DNA from 2 places in the Nicoliella spurrieriana genome. Region 1 is predicted to be linked to the other one. Evidence: riboswitches for the same ligand, from Rfam matches in the RefSeq annotation. Region 1 holds a riboswitch; the other holds the start of a gene.
What was found. Region 1 has a riboswitch for thiamine pyrophosphate ahead of MOO44_RS04635 (uracil-xanthine permease family protein). Riboswitches for the same ligand answer to the same signal wherever they lie in the genome.
Positions count from the first base shown of each region.

Region 2: it holds a riboswitch for thiamine pyrophosphate, as region 1 does, so the genes downstream of both, tenA (thiaminase II) here and MOO44_RS04635 (uracil-xanthine permease family protein) in region 1, are expected to answer to the same signal.

Region 1 covers NZ_CP093361.1:807,010-813,284, forward strand. The annotation lists gene MOO44_RS04620 (KxYKxGKxW signal peptide domain-containing protein) at 1-868, shown strand, start outside; gene MOO44_RS04625 (hypothetical protein) at 1,272-1,442, shown strand; gene MOO44_RS04630 (hypothetical protein) at 2,023-3,837, shown strand; TPP riboswitch at 3,947-4,048, shown strand; gene MOO44_RS04635 (uracil-xanthine permease family protein) at 4,136-5,452, shown strand; gene MOO44_RS04640 (LuxE/PaaK family acyltransferase) at 5,439-6,275, shown strand, end outside.
Region 2 covers NZ_CP093360.1:266,703-272,977, forward strand. The annotation lists gene MOO44_RS01315 (ROK family protein) at 1-641, shown strand, start outside; gene MOO44_RS01320 (hypothetical protein) at 953-1,138, shown strand; gene MOO44_RS01325 (carbon-nitrogen hydrolase family protein) at 1,186-1,995, opposite strand; TPP riboswitch at 2,142-2,233, shown strand; gene tenA (thiaminase II) at 2,324-3,031, shown strand; gene thiD (bifunctional hydroxymethylpyrimidine kinase/phosphomethylpyrimidine kinase) at 3,028-3,840, shown strand; gene thiE (thiamine phosphate synthase) at 3,827-4,471, shown strand; gene thiM (hydroxyethylthiazole kinase) at 4,471-5,253, shown strand; gene MOO44_RS01350 (sulfite exporter TauE/SafE family protein) at 5,306-6,067, opposite strand; gene MOO44_RS01355 (sulfite exporter TauE/SafE family protein) at 6,189-6,275, opposite strand, start outside.

The DNA of each region.
Region 1 (6,275 bases):
AACGTATTATTTTGATGAGAATGGTAACATGGTCAAGAACCAACAGTTGCAAATCAATAACTACTACTATTCATTTAATCAAAATGGTGAAGCATTAACCGGACAGCAAACAATTAATAAACAGGAATATCTCTTTGATAGTAGTGGGGCTCAGATTAGAAATCAAATTGTTAAGAATAATAGTGGTCATTTCTACTACTACGGTTCAAATGGAGCTTTAGTTACTAAAAGTAGAAATATAAACGGCCAAAAGCTAACAATTAAAAAGAATGGCCAAATCACAAGTAGTAATAAGGTACTAACGTTAAATGATTCGATTACAGGTAGAACTGTAGATTACTATATTGGGAAGAACGGGAAAGCAGCTGGTGGAGTTAAGCAAATTGGTAACCTACTCTATGATTTTGACAAAGATGGTAAATCAATTAATGGTGTTTTTGTATTGAATTCTAAAAATAATGTTATTGGTTATCGTGATGCTTATGGAGTAACTGCAAGAAATACTTATGGACATAGTTTTACAAATGATGACTACTATTTCTTTAATAAGAATGGAAGACCAGTTATTGGGAACTTCACTGGTAATGGAGTTGAACAATATTATAATAAAAAGGGTGTTTTAGTTGTTAGTGCATTCTTACATTACAGTGGTGGTCGTCTTAAGTATGCTGACCGAAATGGTACGATTGCTCAAAATCTATTATTTGAAGTTAATGGTAAAAAGTATGTAGCAATTAACGATGGATACTTATTACAAAATAGTAAGTTAACAATTAATGGAACTTGGTATTCTGCCGATAAGAATGGGGTATTAACGAAAATTAAGAAGCCTAAGGATATTAATACCCAGCCTAAGCAATCAGTTTAAACAAAATAAAAAATATTAATCTAAATTAAAAAGCTTATTCCTAGTAATTATAGGAATGAGCTTTTTAAATAATTGATTTTAATTTGACATCAAAGAGGTGGTAGTAGACATCTTTAAATCGTTCCGGTGGGATTGGTAGCGGGCTGGTGATCCAGATTTCAATGATTGCCAGTGAAAACTTCACGATTAATCGGAGGTAGTTTGCGTATTTTCCGTTCGGATCCAATAGGCGTCTGATTAACTTGAGGTACTTATGCTTTAGGTAGCGTTGCCAATCACCATTAATCGATGAATTGTAGAGGATCCGGATTTTCTCACGGTAGGTGTATATTTCAGGAATCGTGGTGTCGGAAACACACTTTAATAGGACGTCTAACGACTGGGTCGCTTGGATGTAATGGCCATGGTCTACGATGGAATGGATAATATTACTGTCGATTTCATGGAAAATGAATTGTTGAATGTGGCGCTGATCATTAAAGTGGTTGTAAAACGTCCCCTTGGAAATGCCAGCCTCGGTAATGATGTCATTATTAGTAATGTCGTTTGCATTCTGGGTATCGAGCAGAATTAGATATGCATCTGCTATTTTGGACTTGGTTTGATTAATAATTACACCTCTTATTACAATAGTTTAACAGTAATATTACAATATTATAACACGGAATTCACTACCGGTATAATTTATTGGACAATTTGAGTCATTTTGGGTTGAAAATTGAACTATTTTATAACCGGGGTTCAATTCTAACTAATTTGTTAAGTTCTAAATATTTAGTTAAGATAATAGTACATATCAAACGATATTGCCATTCAATTGATTCCTAATTTAGTAGCGTACCTGATCGATTCGCTGCTGAAATCCTAACTGACCATTAGCATTCCTTTAAAATCAAGGCGTTAATTGAATGGCTGAATATCGTGGACTTAAAAGATATTTTATCTCTTTTATAATTATTCACATAGCATATCAGAATCTCTCATTCTTAATAAATCCATCAGTCAATTGATTGATGGATTTATTTTTATACTAGTGGTTCGAAACGGTCTAACCGTCCAAATATTACAAATTGTCACAAACAATCGGCATGGATTATACTAATCACAGTTATGAATTAGTTATGAATTCTATTTTAAAATGGCGGTGAATATTCATGAAACGATGGGGATTGATCACGACCCTAATGGCAGCGACAGTGTGTTGGTGTGGCTTGACACATCAGCATGCTTCAGCAGCCCAGCAATACTATGCTAATTTCAATCAAAATTCAGTGGCAAATCCGCCCGAGTTACAATCGGGAAACGGGTTAACGCCCACGAATCAACCGGCCACGACGGTGGGCAGCATCCCACCGACCGTGGTCTATAACGGCAAGTTCAATCAGACCCAATACCAGATGGACCAGCAAAACCCCAGTCACAGCTACACCGATCAACAGGGGACGACGACCTTTAATACCGACTACTACCTCCCGAACGGCTTCCACGTTGATTCGCGGGAGTACGGCAATTACCAAAGCAGTGCCCAGATCGGTGATAATATGTATTTTGTTGAATCATTAGGCGACAAGGTCAAGCAGGGGGCGATTGCGAAGTACAATACGACCGACTTGACGAACCTAGGGGTCCTGGGTGGCAACGGTGACGGGCGTGATTTAATTTGGAAGGCATATACATATACCTCCCCATACACGGCCTATGGGCAAGCCAACTTAAAGCTGGCTGCTAACTACCAATCGGTGTTAAACGATGCGCAAAACAGCGATAATGACTCGCAAAATGCGGTCCAGAATGCAAGTGCGCAGGTGGCTAGTGACCAACAGGATAATCAGGCGTACCAAGCCGCGTTGCAAAAGATTACGAATGCTGCTGACCAATATGCTGCTAAGGTCCAATCAGCATTGGTCAAGCAACGCCTGTTCAATGCGAAGATTACGAAGCGGCTCGCGGCTAGTAACTACGTGGCCTACTTTAACCAGGTCACGGCTACGAGCCTGAAAACCGCCAATCAAGTCACTACCAAGCGCAAGCAGGTGGTCAAACGCTTGCGGAAGGCTAAGCCGGCCCAACGCAAGGCGCTTATGAAGCAGTTAAAGCAACTGACGGGGCGCCAAACACAGCTAAGGGCGACCGTTAAGGCGGCCAAGGTGGCGTTAAAGCAGTTCAATCAGGGGATCGGGAAACGGTATTTGACTGCGACCCAGAACGTGAACGACTCGAACCAGTTGGTCAACCAGGACCAATTAGACGTGCAAACGGCTGAGCAGAACGTGACCCATAACGTGCAGTCGCTAGAGGCCGAACACGCCCAGTATTTGAAATACATGGCAATCGTAGATGCGGCGCAGGTGAGTCCGTTGTTAAATATCGGCCACGGTCAGACGTTGTCGTATAATCCGGTCACGCAGAACCTCTATTTGGTCCAAGACGATACGCTGGCCAATCTGCCGGCGGGCGGGACGAATACGATTACCGAAATCAATCCGACCACGTTGCAGCCGATTAAGCAGTTCAACTTCCCGTTGATCAATGGAAATGCAAATTACAGCATTAATACGCTGACCTTTGATACGGCCGGGAACGCCTACTTTGGCCGCAAGGAGTCGGTCGTTGAAGCCGGGCAGAAGAGTTTTTCGACCTACCAGATCTACAAGGGGACGCTGAATGAAACCACCGGGGCGGCCAATTTTAGCGCCGTACCGCAAAACATTAACTGGGGTGGGTATAGTAACCAAAACCTTGATTATGATGCATATAACAACCGGATGTACATTGTTTCTGATAATATCATCACCTCGGTCCCATTAGACAAGCTGGTGGCGGGGACGCTCCAGCCAAGTGACGTGCACTACATGTCGTTTGGGATTAACCGTGAATTTGAGGACCTGTCGTTTGATGCGCAGGGGTACGGGTACCTACTGACGCTGTGGAGTCCGGAAGTGATGAAGTCACAGGCGCCGTTGGATTAAATGAATAAAAGCGTGGTTAATTTTACATTGACCACGTTTTTATTTTGGAATGAAAAATCAAGGGGGGCTTTTAGGTTGGCTACTTACTATGCTATACTCAGGTTACTTAATTAACTGCAAGGGGAGCCGTTTGGCTGAGAGTAGGTCCGTCCTTAACCCTTATGAACCTGATCTGGTTAGTACCAGCGTAGGAATGCAGCGACTTTGATTTTAAATGGAAACTTTTTCAATTTGCGGTGGTGAATTGGGTTCTCAGTTTAATTAAGCCAAATTGCTTAATTTAAGGAGAGATGTTTTCATGGAAAATGATCAAGCAACCACTGATTTGTCCACCAATGACTTAAAATGGGGACAAACATTTCTTGCTAGTATTCAACATATTTTTGTTTCAAACGTGTGGTTAGACCCGATTTTTGTTGCGTCCACTGCGGGGCTATCACTAACACTATCCACTAACTTAGTGAATGCAATTTTTATTGCATCTGGGTTGGTGACCATTATTCAAGCGACCAAATTAGTACGACTTCCAATCGTTCAGGGGCCCTCTGCAGCTTTTGATGCATTGATGATCAATGCGGGAAAGACGGGGACCCTGCCAGCTGCAGGCGGATCGATTTTACTGAGTGCTATTTTGGCGTTTTTTTTAGCAATTACGGGATTATTGGGGAAGCTGACCAAGTGGTTAACGCCCGCAATTACCGGGACCATTATTTTTCTTGTGGGGATTTCACTAGCCAGCTTCACGTTAGAAGAATTTTTGGGCGGGAATCCGACTGCTGCAAGCTTTGCTGCCCCTAAGACACTGTTAGTAGCGATTGTCACCGCTGCCATTGTGGTGGGGCTCTCCATCTTTGGCCGGGGCTTTTGGCACCGCTATTCATTCTTGATTGCGCTTGTGGTGGGGGATGGATTGGCCTTTGCGACTGGGATGATCGACCTCTCGGGACTGGCGCATAAGCCCCTCTTTGGGTTCCCACAATTATTGCCGTACGGAATGTTACGGTTCAACTGGACGTTATTTATTACCTTCTTCATTGCCTATTGTGTGGCAATCATCGAAGCCATTGGGGTGTATGAGGCCTCGGCGGATGTGACCAAGACTAAAATTGACCAAAAGCGAATTGAAAAGGGGATTGCTGGTGAAGCAGCGGGTTCGATTCTTTCTTCAATGATCGGTGGGTTCCCAACAACGGCCTTTGCTCAAAACCTTGGGGTAATGAAGCTGACCGGGATTCATTCACGCAAGCCAATCCTATTGGCTGGGAGCTTGTTATTAGTGTTCGGCTTTATTCCTAAATTAGGGGCCTTTCTATCACTAACCCCGGCACCAGTAATTGGTGGAATGTTCTTACCAGCCGCAGCAACGCTGATCACGACTGGCTTTGCGATTTTAAAACGGGCTGAGAGTAACGATACGAATAATTTGATCATTGGGTTATCGATTATGTTGGCAATCGGCATCCCTGCCTATGCGACTAATTATTCGGGGGCACTGAGACCACTATTAACGAATAACATTTTGCTTGGGGCAATTGCTTCCGTATTACTACACATTTTGTTAGTGGCAGTGCCTAAAGCGTTTCAACGGCGGGAGGTCAATCATGAATCAAATTAAAAATGATGTCTTAACATTTATTCAACAGCATCCAGCAATTGGGACTCCTAATGACGACCAAGACTTTAATCAGCTTGCGTTAAAAATTTTTAAATATCAGTTTGAGCATAACTTACCATTTAAAAGCTATGCGAAGCACCAGCGCAAAACACCGCTGTTGGTACATGACTGGACTCAAATTCCGTTGATGCCGATTCGGGGGTATAAATACCTGTCGTTATCCGCTACTCCGATTACTCCTGATGAGCCGGTATTTATGTCCAGTGGGACCACGGATCCGACCCACCGGAGCCGGAATTATCATCCGACGTTTGAGACCTGGGATGCCTCGATGAAGGGGCCGTTCAAGCAATTTGTGATGCCCGATCGAGACCGGATGCGCATCATCGGATTATTTCCGGGGGCAGATGTGAATCCACACTCCTCGCTGTCAAGATACGTTAGTAAGGCACTGGCGTTCTTTGGTGATGATCAGAGCCACATTTACGTTAATGAGCACGCCATGGACTTTTCCAGCATCGTCGGCGCCTTGCAAACAGCGATTAAGCAGAACGAGCCGGTAATGTTATTGGGGGCTAGTTTCTCGTACGTGCACCTATTGGACTACCTAAGGCAACACGACCTGCACTTTCAGTTGCCCGCTGCGAGTCGCATCTTTGATACCGGGGGCTTTAAGGGCCAATCCCGGGAATTGGGCTTGAATGACTTATTACAACAGCTTAGTGCAACGTTTGGGGTCGCACGGGACCACCATATTAATATGTATGGGATGACCGAGGTTTGTTCGCAGTGTTACGACCGCAATCTTTTTGATATGGCTCAC
Region 2 (6,275 bases), on a different replicon from region 1:
CGAATACCCCGAAGCTAGGTTGGCAAGGGGTTAATATGTTCAAGTTGATTAGGGATGCGTTGGCCGTTCCCGTTTCGATCACTTCGGACGTAAATGGTTCTGCACTTGGTGAATCATACCTGTTGCACCAAAACGGAATTGAACATCAATCGTTAGTATACATTACGGTCGGCACTGGCATTGGTGCCGGAATCGTAATTAATGATCACATCTTCGGATTGAATGGGCATCCCGAACTAGGCCACATTAAGGTGGTTCGCCACAGTGGGGATGGCGATTTTCATGGCACCTGCCCCTTTCATGATGATTGTCTGGAAGGCTTAGCCGCTGGACCATCCTTTAAGGCGCGCACTAATACCCCGGGAGAACGAATTCCACATACCGATCCGATTTGGCAACGAATTGCTTTTTACTTAGCGCAAGCGGCGGTCACAACGACCCTAATGATTCATCCGGATAAAATTGTTTTTGGTGGCAGCGTCATTAACGATGATTTGATCCAAATGATTAGACGTGAATACCAGACATTAATGAATGGCTATGTTGAAGCAAAATCGCTAGTAGATTACTTATCAGTTAGTTGTGCTCATGATAATAATTCTGCTACGATTGGTAATTTGATTTTAGCAACAGATAATTAATCGGATAAGTAATCTTAAAAAAGGCATGCTAGCATGCTTTTTTATTTAGGCTTGCTGCATTCATTAGTACGATTAATCCTCCAGCTGTTTAGGCGAAGTCGATGGCTGAGCGCGCCTCAGTAAAATACTTTGCTTCAGATTGATTTAGTTTCTATGTCACGGTTATTTACTAATAGTGATATAGAAATCAATTTAAAACAATAAATGGACATTAATCATAGAATTAGTGAAATAATTCACAACGGTTCAATAATTACTCATCATGACTCTAATTATGCTAAAATGAATTGATTAAAAGGAATGGTGATGAAATGATTATTTTACTATTGATCATGATTTTAATGTTGTGGCTAGTTTGGAAATTCTTCAGCAGTTGGCTTTGGTGGCTTTTATTAATCGCAGCGATTATTTTTATGTTGCGGGTCTTTTTCTGGGGTGCCATCATTTTAGTCCTTCTGGGATTACTGGGTGCATTTTATAATAATAACCAGCAATAAAAAACAGCAGTTCCGCATATTTGTGCGAAACTGCTGTTTAGCTTTAATTAGTCATATAATTCTGGCATCCGTTGTGCTGCTGAGGGTAATTTTGCACGCACCTTAGCAACTTGGTCTAAATCAATATCAGCATATAGGATGCATTCGTCACTCCCTGCTTGGTTAGTAACCACCCCCATCGGGTCGACGACCTGACTTAAACCGACGCGAGCGTCAGAAGTAGGCTTATCACACCCCACGATGAAAGTCGTATTTTCAATTGCGCGGGCCTTTAATAATGATGTCCAGTGATATTCCTTTAGTGGGCCCCGGTACCAAGAGGTTGGGATGATAATTACATCGGCACCGTGGACTGCTTGATACCTAGCCACCTCTGGGAAACGAAGTTCATAGCATACAAATAACCCAATTTTACCAAATGGCGTTTGAATCGGTTCAAATAGTTTATCGCCAGGCTTGATTTGATCGGATTCCTTAGTCCCGAACGCATCGTATAAATGGGTTTTATGATAGGTCGTGACCACATCCCCCTGGTCATTAATAATCACGATGGTGTTATAGACCCGTTGATCATTAGGGTCATCATTTTGTTCACGCATTCCAAAGATGATCCAGACCTGATTATCAGCTGCGGCCTGCTTCGCATTATCAACGAAGGGGCCGGAAAGGGATTCAGCATGTTGATTGATTTCAGCTAGGGTCGCATCGATTGCAGTGGTACTCATAAACATTTCTGGAAATACCACCAATGCTGCCCCGTGGGCCGCAGCCTCTTTAACAACCTCGGTCAGCTTCTTTTGGTTTACCGTTTGTTCTACATCTGAATAAGCTTGCGCTAATGCAATTTTGTAAGTCATCCCATCACCCAATCTATAAATTATTTTAATTGAATTCTAATCTAATCTAATTTGAATGTCAATTCTGAATCATTAGTTAAGGATGCAATTTGTGCATGGACACTGAATAATAGATATGGTATATTAGCTTTGTAATTAAATAATCTAACTGTCCACTGGGGTGCCATCTGGCTGAGAAAATACCCATTGAACCTGAATCTAGATAATTCTAGCGTAGGAACGTGGCTGATTCGAAATAAAATCGACGAAATGGGCGCTTTCTATAACAATTTAGAAAGCGCCCTTATTTTATTTCCCGTGGTGGTTATTAATTTGGAGGAATTTATCAATGTTTTCAGATCAATTAAAGCAACAGGCCCAACCAATTTTAAGCGGGATTTTAGAACATCCCTTCATTCAAGGAATTGCAAACGGGAACGTTGCACCAGCAGCGTTACAATTTTACGTTCAACAAGATTTCCAATACTTGAATGAATTTATCAAAATTTATGGGAATGCAATTGCCAAATCGAATGATCGTGAATTAATGGGCTTCTTTAATGATCAAATTAGTTTTATTTTAAATAGTGAAATTCATCCGCACCACATTTTTTGTAACATTGCGAGAATTAACTATGAAGATCAACAACACGCCACCCCTGCTCCAAAGGCGTATTTGTATGAGTCACACATGCATCGAGCAGGCGAGACCGGATCACTATTAAATATTTTAGCAGCTTTCCAACCATGTCCGTGGACATACACAGAAATTGCTGATCATCTAGTGGCGCAGGGGGCCGCAACTAAAGATAATCCATTCTATGATTGGATCATGTTCTACGCTAGTGATGATAATGATAAATCAATGAGCGATACTGTGTTTGCCTTTGTGGATCGTTTTGCAAAGCAGGCCTCGAACGAAGAACTAGCAACGGCTAGTCAATACTTCTTAAAAAGCTGCGAATTAGAATGGCAGTTTTGGGAACATGCATTTTATCAACAGGATTGGCAATTTAAAGCAACGTTGGACCATGCGAAGGAGGATTTTAAATCATGAATGAATATCCAGAAGCATTGACGATTGCGGGCACTGACTCCGGTGGTGGGGCTGGAATGATGGCAGATATTAAGACCATGCAGGCCTGTCATGTTTTTAGCACCAGTGTGGTGGTGGGCGTGACCGCCCAAAACACAATTGATGTTCAACGGGTCTTGCCACTGCCCCTTGAGATGGTCGATGCCCAATTTAAATCAATTGCAGATGACTTTGTGATCAAAGCAGCCAAAACTGGCGCCCTATTCGATGCTGAACACGTTCACAATGTAGCACAAAATATTCAACGGTATTCACTAGAGAACTTAGTGGTTGATCCAGTGATGGTTGCTAAGGGGGGTGCTAAGTTATTGACCGATGATGCAATTGATACCGTGATCACAGAGTTAATCCCCCTTGCTGATATTATCACCCCAAACTTACCAGAAGCAGAAACCATCGTTAAACATTCGATTACGGACCGTGAATCGACCAAACGCGCCGCAAAAGAAATTCAACAATTGGGAGCTAAGAACGTTGTTTTGAAGGGTGGCCATAGTAATGGACCTAAGAATGATGACTATGTCCTATTAGCTGATGGAAGTGATTTTTGGATGAGTGGTCAACACGTTGATTCCAAGCGGAAACACGGGACTGGCGACACCCTATCATCGGTCATGGTGGCAGAATTAGCTAAGGGGCACTCGGTTAAAATGGCAATTCAAACTGCTAAGCAATTTATGAATGAAATTTTACAACACGAAATTCACGTTGGACAGGGTCACGGACCTTTAAATCACTGGGGAGCTGAAAATTCAAATGTTAAAATTTAATCCGGAAATGTTGAAAGTTTATTTTATCGGTGGGACCCAAAACATTCATGGTGATCGAAAACGGTTCATTCAACAACTAACGATTGCCTGCCAAAGCGGCATTACGATGTTTCAATATCGGGAAAAAGATCATAGCGCCCTGAGCGGGACGGAGCGATTAGCGTTAGGAAAGCAAGTGCGTGAAATTACTCGCAAGGCTGCAATCCCATTAATCGTTGATGATGATCTAAAATTAGCCCAGGCCATCGATGCTGACGGAATTCACGTTGGCCAAAGTGACACCCCGGTTCAGGAAGTGGTTAAAAAAGCTAGCGGGATGATTGTGGGCTTATCTGTTCATAATCGGGATGAGTTAATTGCAAGTGGCGATTTAACGGGCGTCGATTACCTTGGGGTCGGGCCCATCTTTGCCACGAACAGTAAGGAGAATGCGAAACAGCCGATTGGATTAGATGGACTCTTTCAAATGAACCAAGCCACCTTAAAACCAATTGTTGCAATTGGTGGCATTCATGAGGATAATGTAGGTGAGGTCTTAAAACACTCTGTTAGTGGAGTTGCGGTGATTTCAGATATCATGGAGAGTGACGACATTCCATTGACGGTCAGGCACTTGAAGGGAGAAGCATAATGTTAACTATTGATTCAATTCGCAAAACCAATCCAGTAATTTTAAACGTTGCTAACATGGTCACCCCCCAACACGTCGCAGATGCCATTAATTTCTATGGCGGTTCACCGATCATGTTTACTGATGAACGAGAAGCTAAGGAATTAACCAATATTGCTTCGGGAGTCGTTTTTAATATGGGCTCTACGAATGAATCAACGCTTCGTAACGTCTTAGCTAGCGGAAAGGTTGCTAACAAACGAGGCATCCCCGTCGTAATCGATCCAGTGGCTGTTGGTGTAACGGAATTAAGGCAAGCTAATTTTAAACGAACTGCCGATGAAGTTCATTTCGATGTCATCCGTGGTAATGCTGGTGAAATCGCATACCTAGCCAACGTCAATTGGCAAGTCAATGGCATTGATGCTGGGAATGGAAGTGGCGATGTAGTTGCAATTGCTAAACAAGTTGCCCAAAAGTATGATTGTTGGGTCGTTTTATCGGGACCGCGAGATATCGTAACCGATGGAAACATCACCTATTCAGTTGATAATGGCCATCCATATTTTCAAACGAATGTTGGTTCTGGAGATATGCTAGATGGCATCTTGGCCACCGCCATTTCAGTTGAAAATAATTTAAAAGCATTAGTAAGAGCCACTGCTACCTTTAGTATCGCAGGTGAGTTAGCGGGTGAAGAATATCCACACCAACCCGCATCATTTTTTGTTGAGTTATTTAATCAATTAGCCACCATCAGTGATGATGAAATTGATACTAAAATGAAAATCCATCAATTATAAACCATCTTTTTCACGACACTCAAAAAGCGCCCCGCCATTGGCAGGACGCTTTTTAATATGCTTGAATGAATAGTTCGATTGCTAGTCCAAACGCTAGGACCGCAACAATCAGTTTAATGATTTTTTCAGGAATCACCCGAACAATTTTGGGCCCGATATAAGCACCGATTAGTAATCCGGAACCTAACGGTAATACTAGAATCCAGTACACGTGGGATTGGAATGAGTAAATAACCATTGCAACTAGGTTACCACAAAATGATGAAACATTTCTAATAGCGTTATAAACTGCATACTTTTCATCCGTGATTTTGGATAAAATTGCATTGAAAATAATTCCGGAGGCTGCCCCAAAGTAGCCGACATAAACACCCGTTAGCAAAATTGCAACTGAATAAAGCAGGTGCCCTAGTTTACTGGTAACTTGCTTTCTAGCGGTTGACTTTTTACTAGGCCAGACCATGGTGAGTGCAGCAAACAAAATGAAAAATGGAACGACCTTGGTAAATGAACCACTAGAGAAATGGAGTAATAAGTAGGTTCCAGAAGCACTCCCGATTAGAATAAAAATGGCAGTAGTGATCAATTGTTTCACGTGGCCCTTGAGCTCCGGAATGGATGATAGACCGGACCCAATTCCATTGAAGCTAACGGCAGACGTATTCGTTACACTAGCGTAGACTGGTGGCAACCCCGTTACATATAATAATGCTGGATAGGATACTAATGATGACATCCCGACCGTACTACCTACGATTCCAGCTAAAAAACCAAATGGAAATAATAAAATTAATTGTCCAATATCAAAGTGCATCTCTTCACGATCCCTTACTATGTAATAACCATCATTATAAACCTAAATCCAATTAAAACCAAAATAGATTTTTAATTCCATCCAAAAAAGCGTTCTACCAATTGATAGAACGCTTTTAATTCTAATATGCTTGAATAAATAATTCAATTGCTAATCCAAACGCGAGAATTGCAACGATCCATTTAATCACTGCTTCGGGAACGACCCG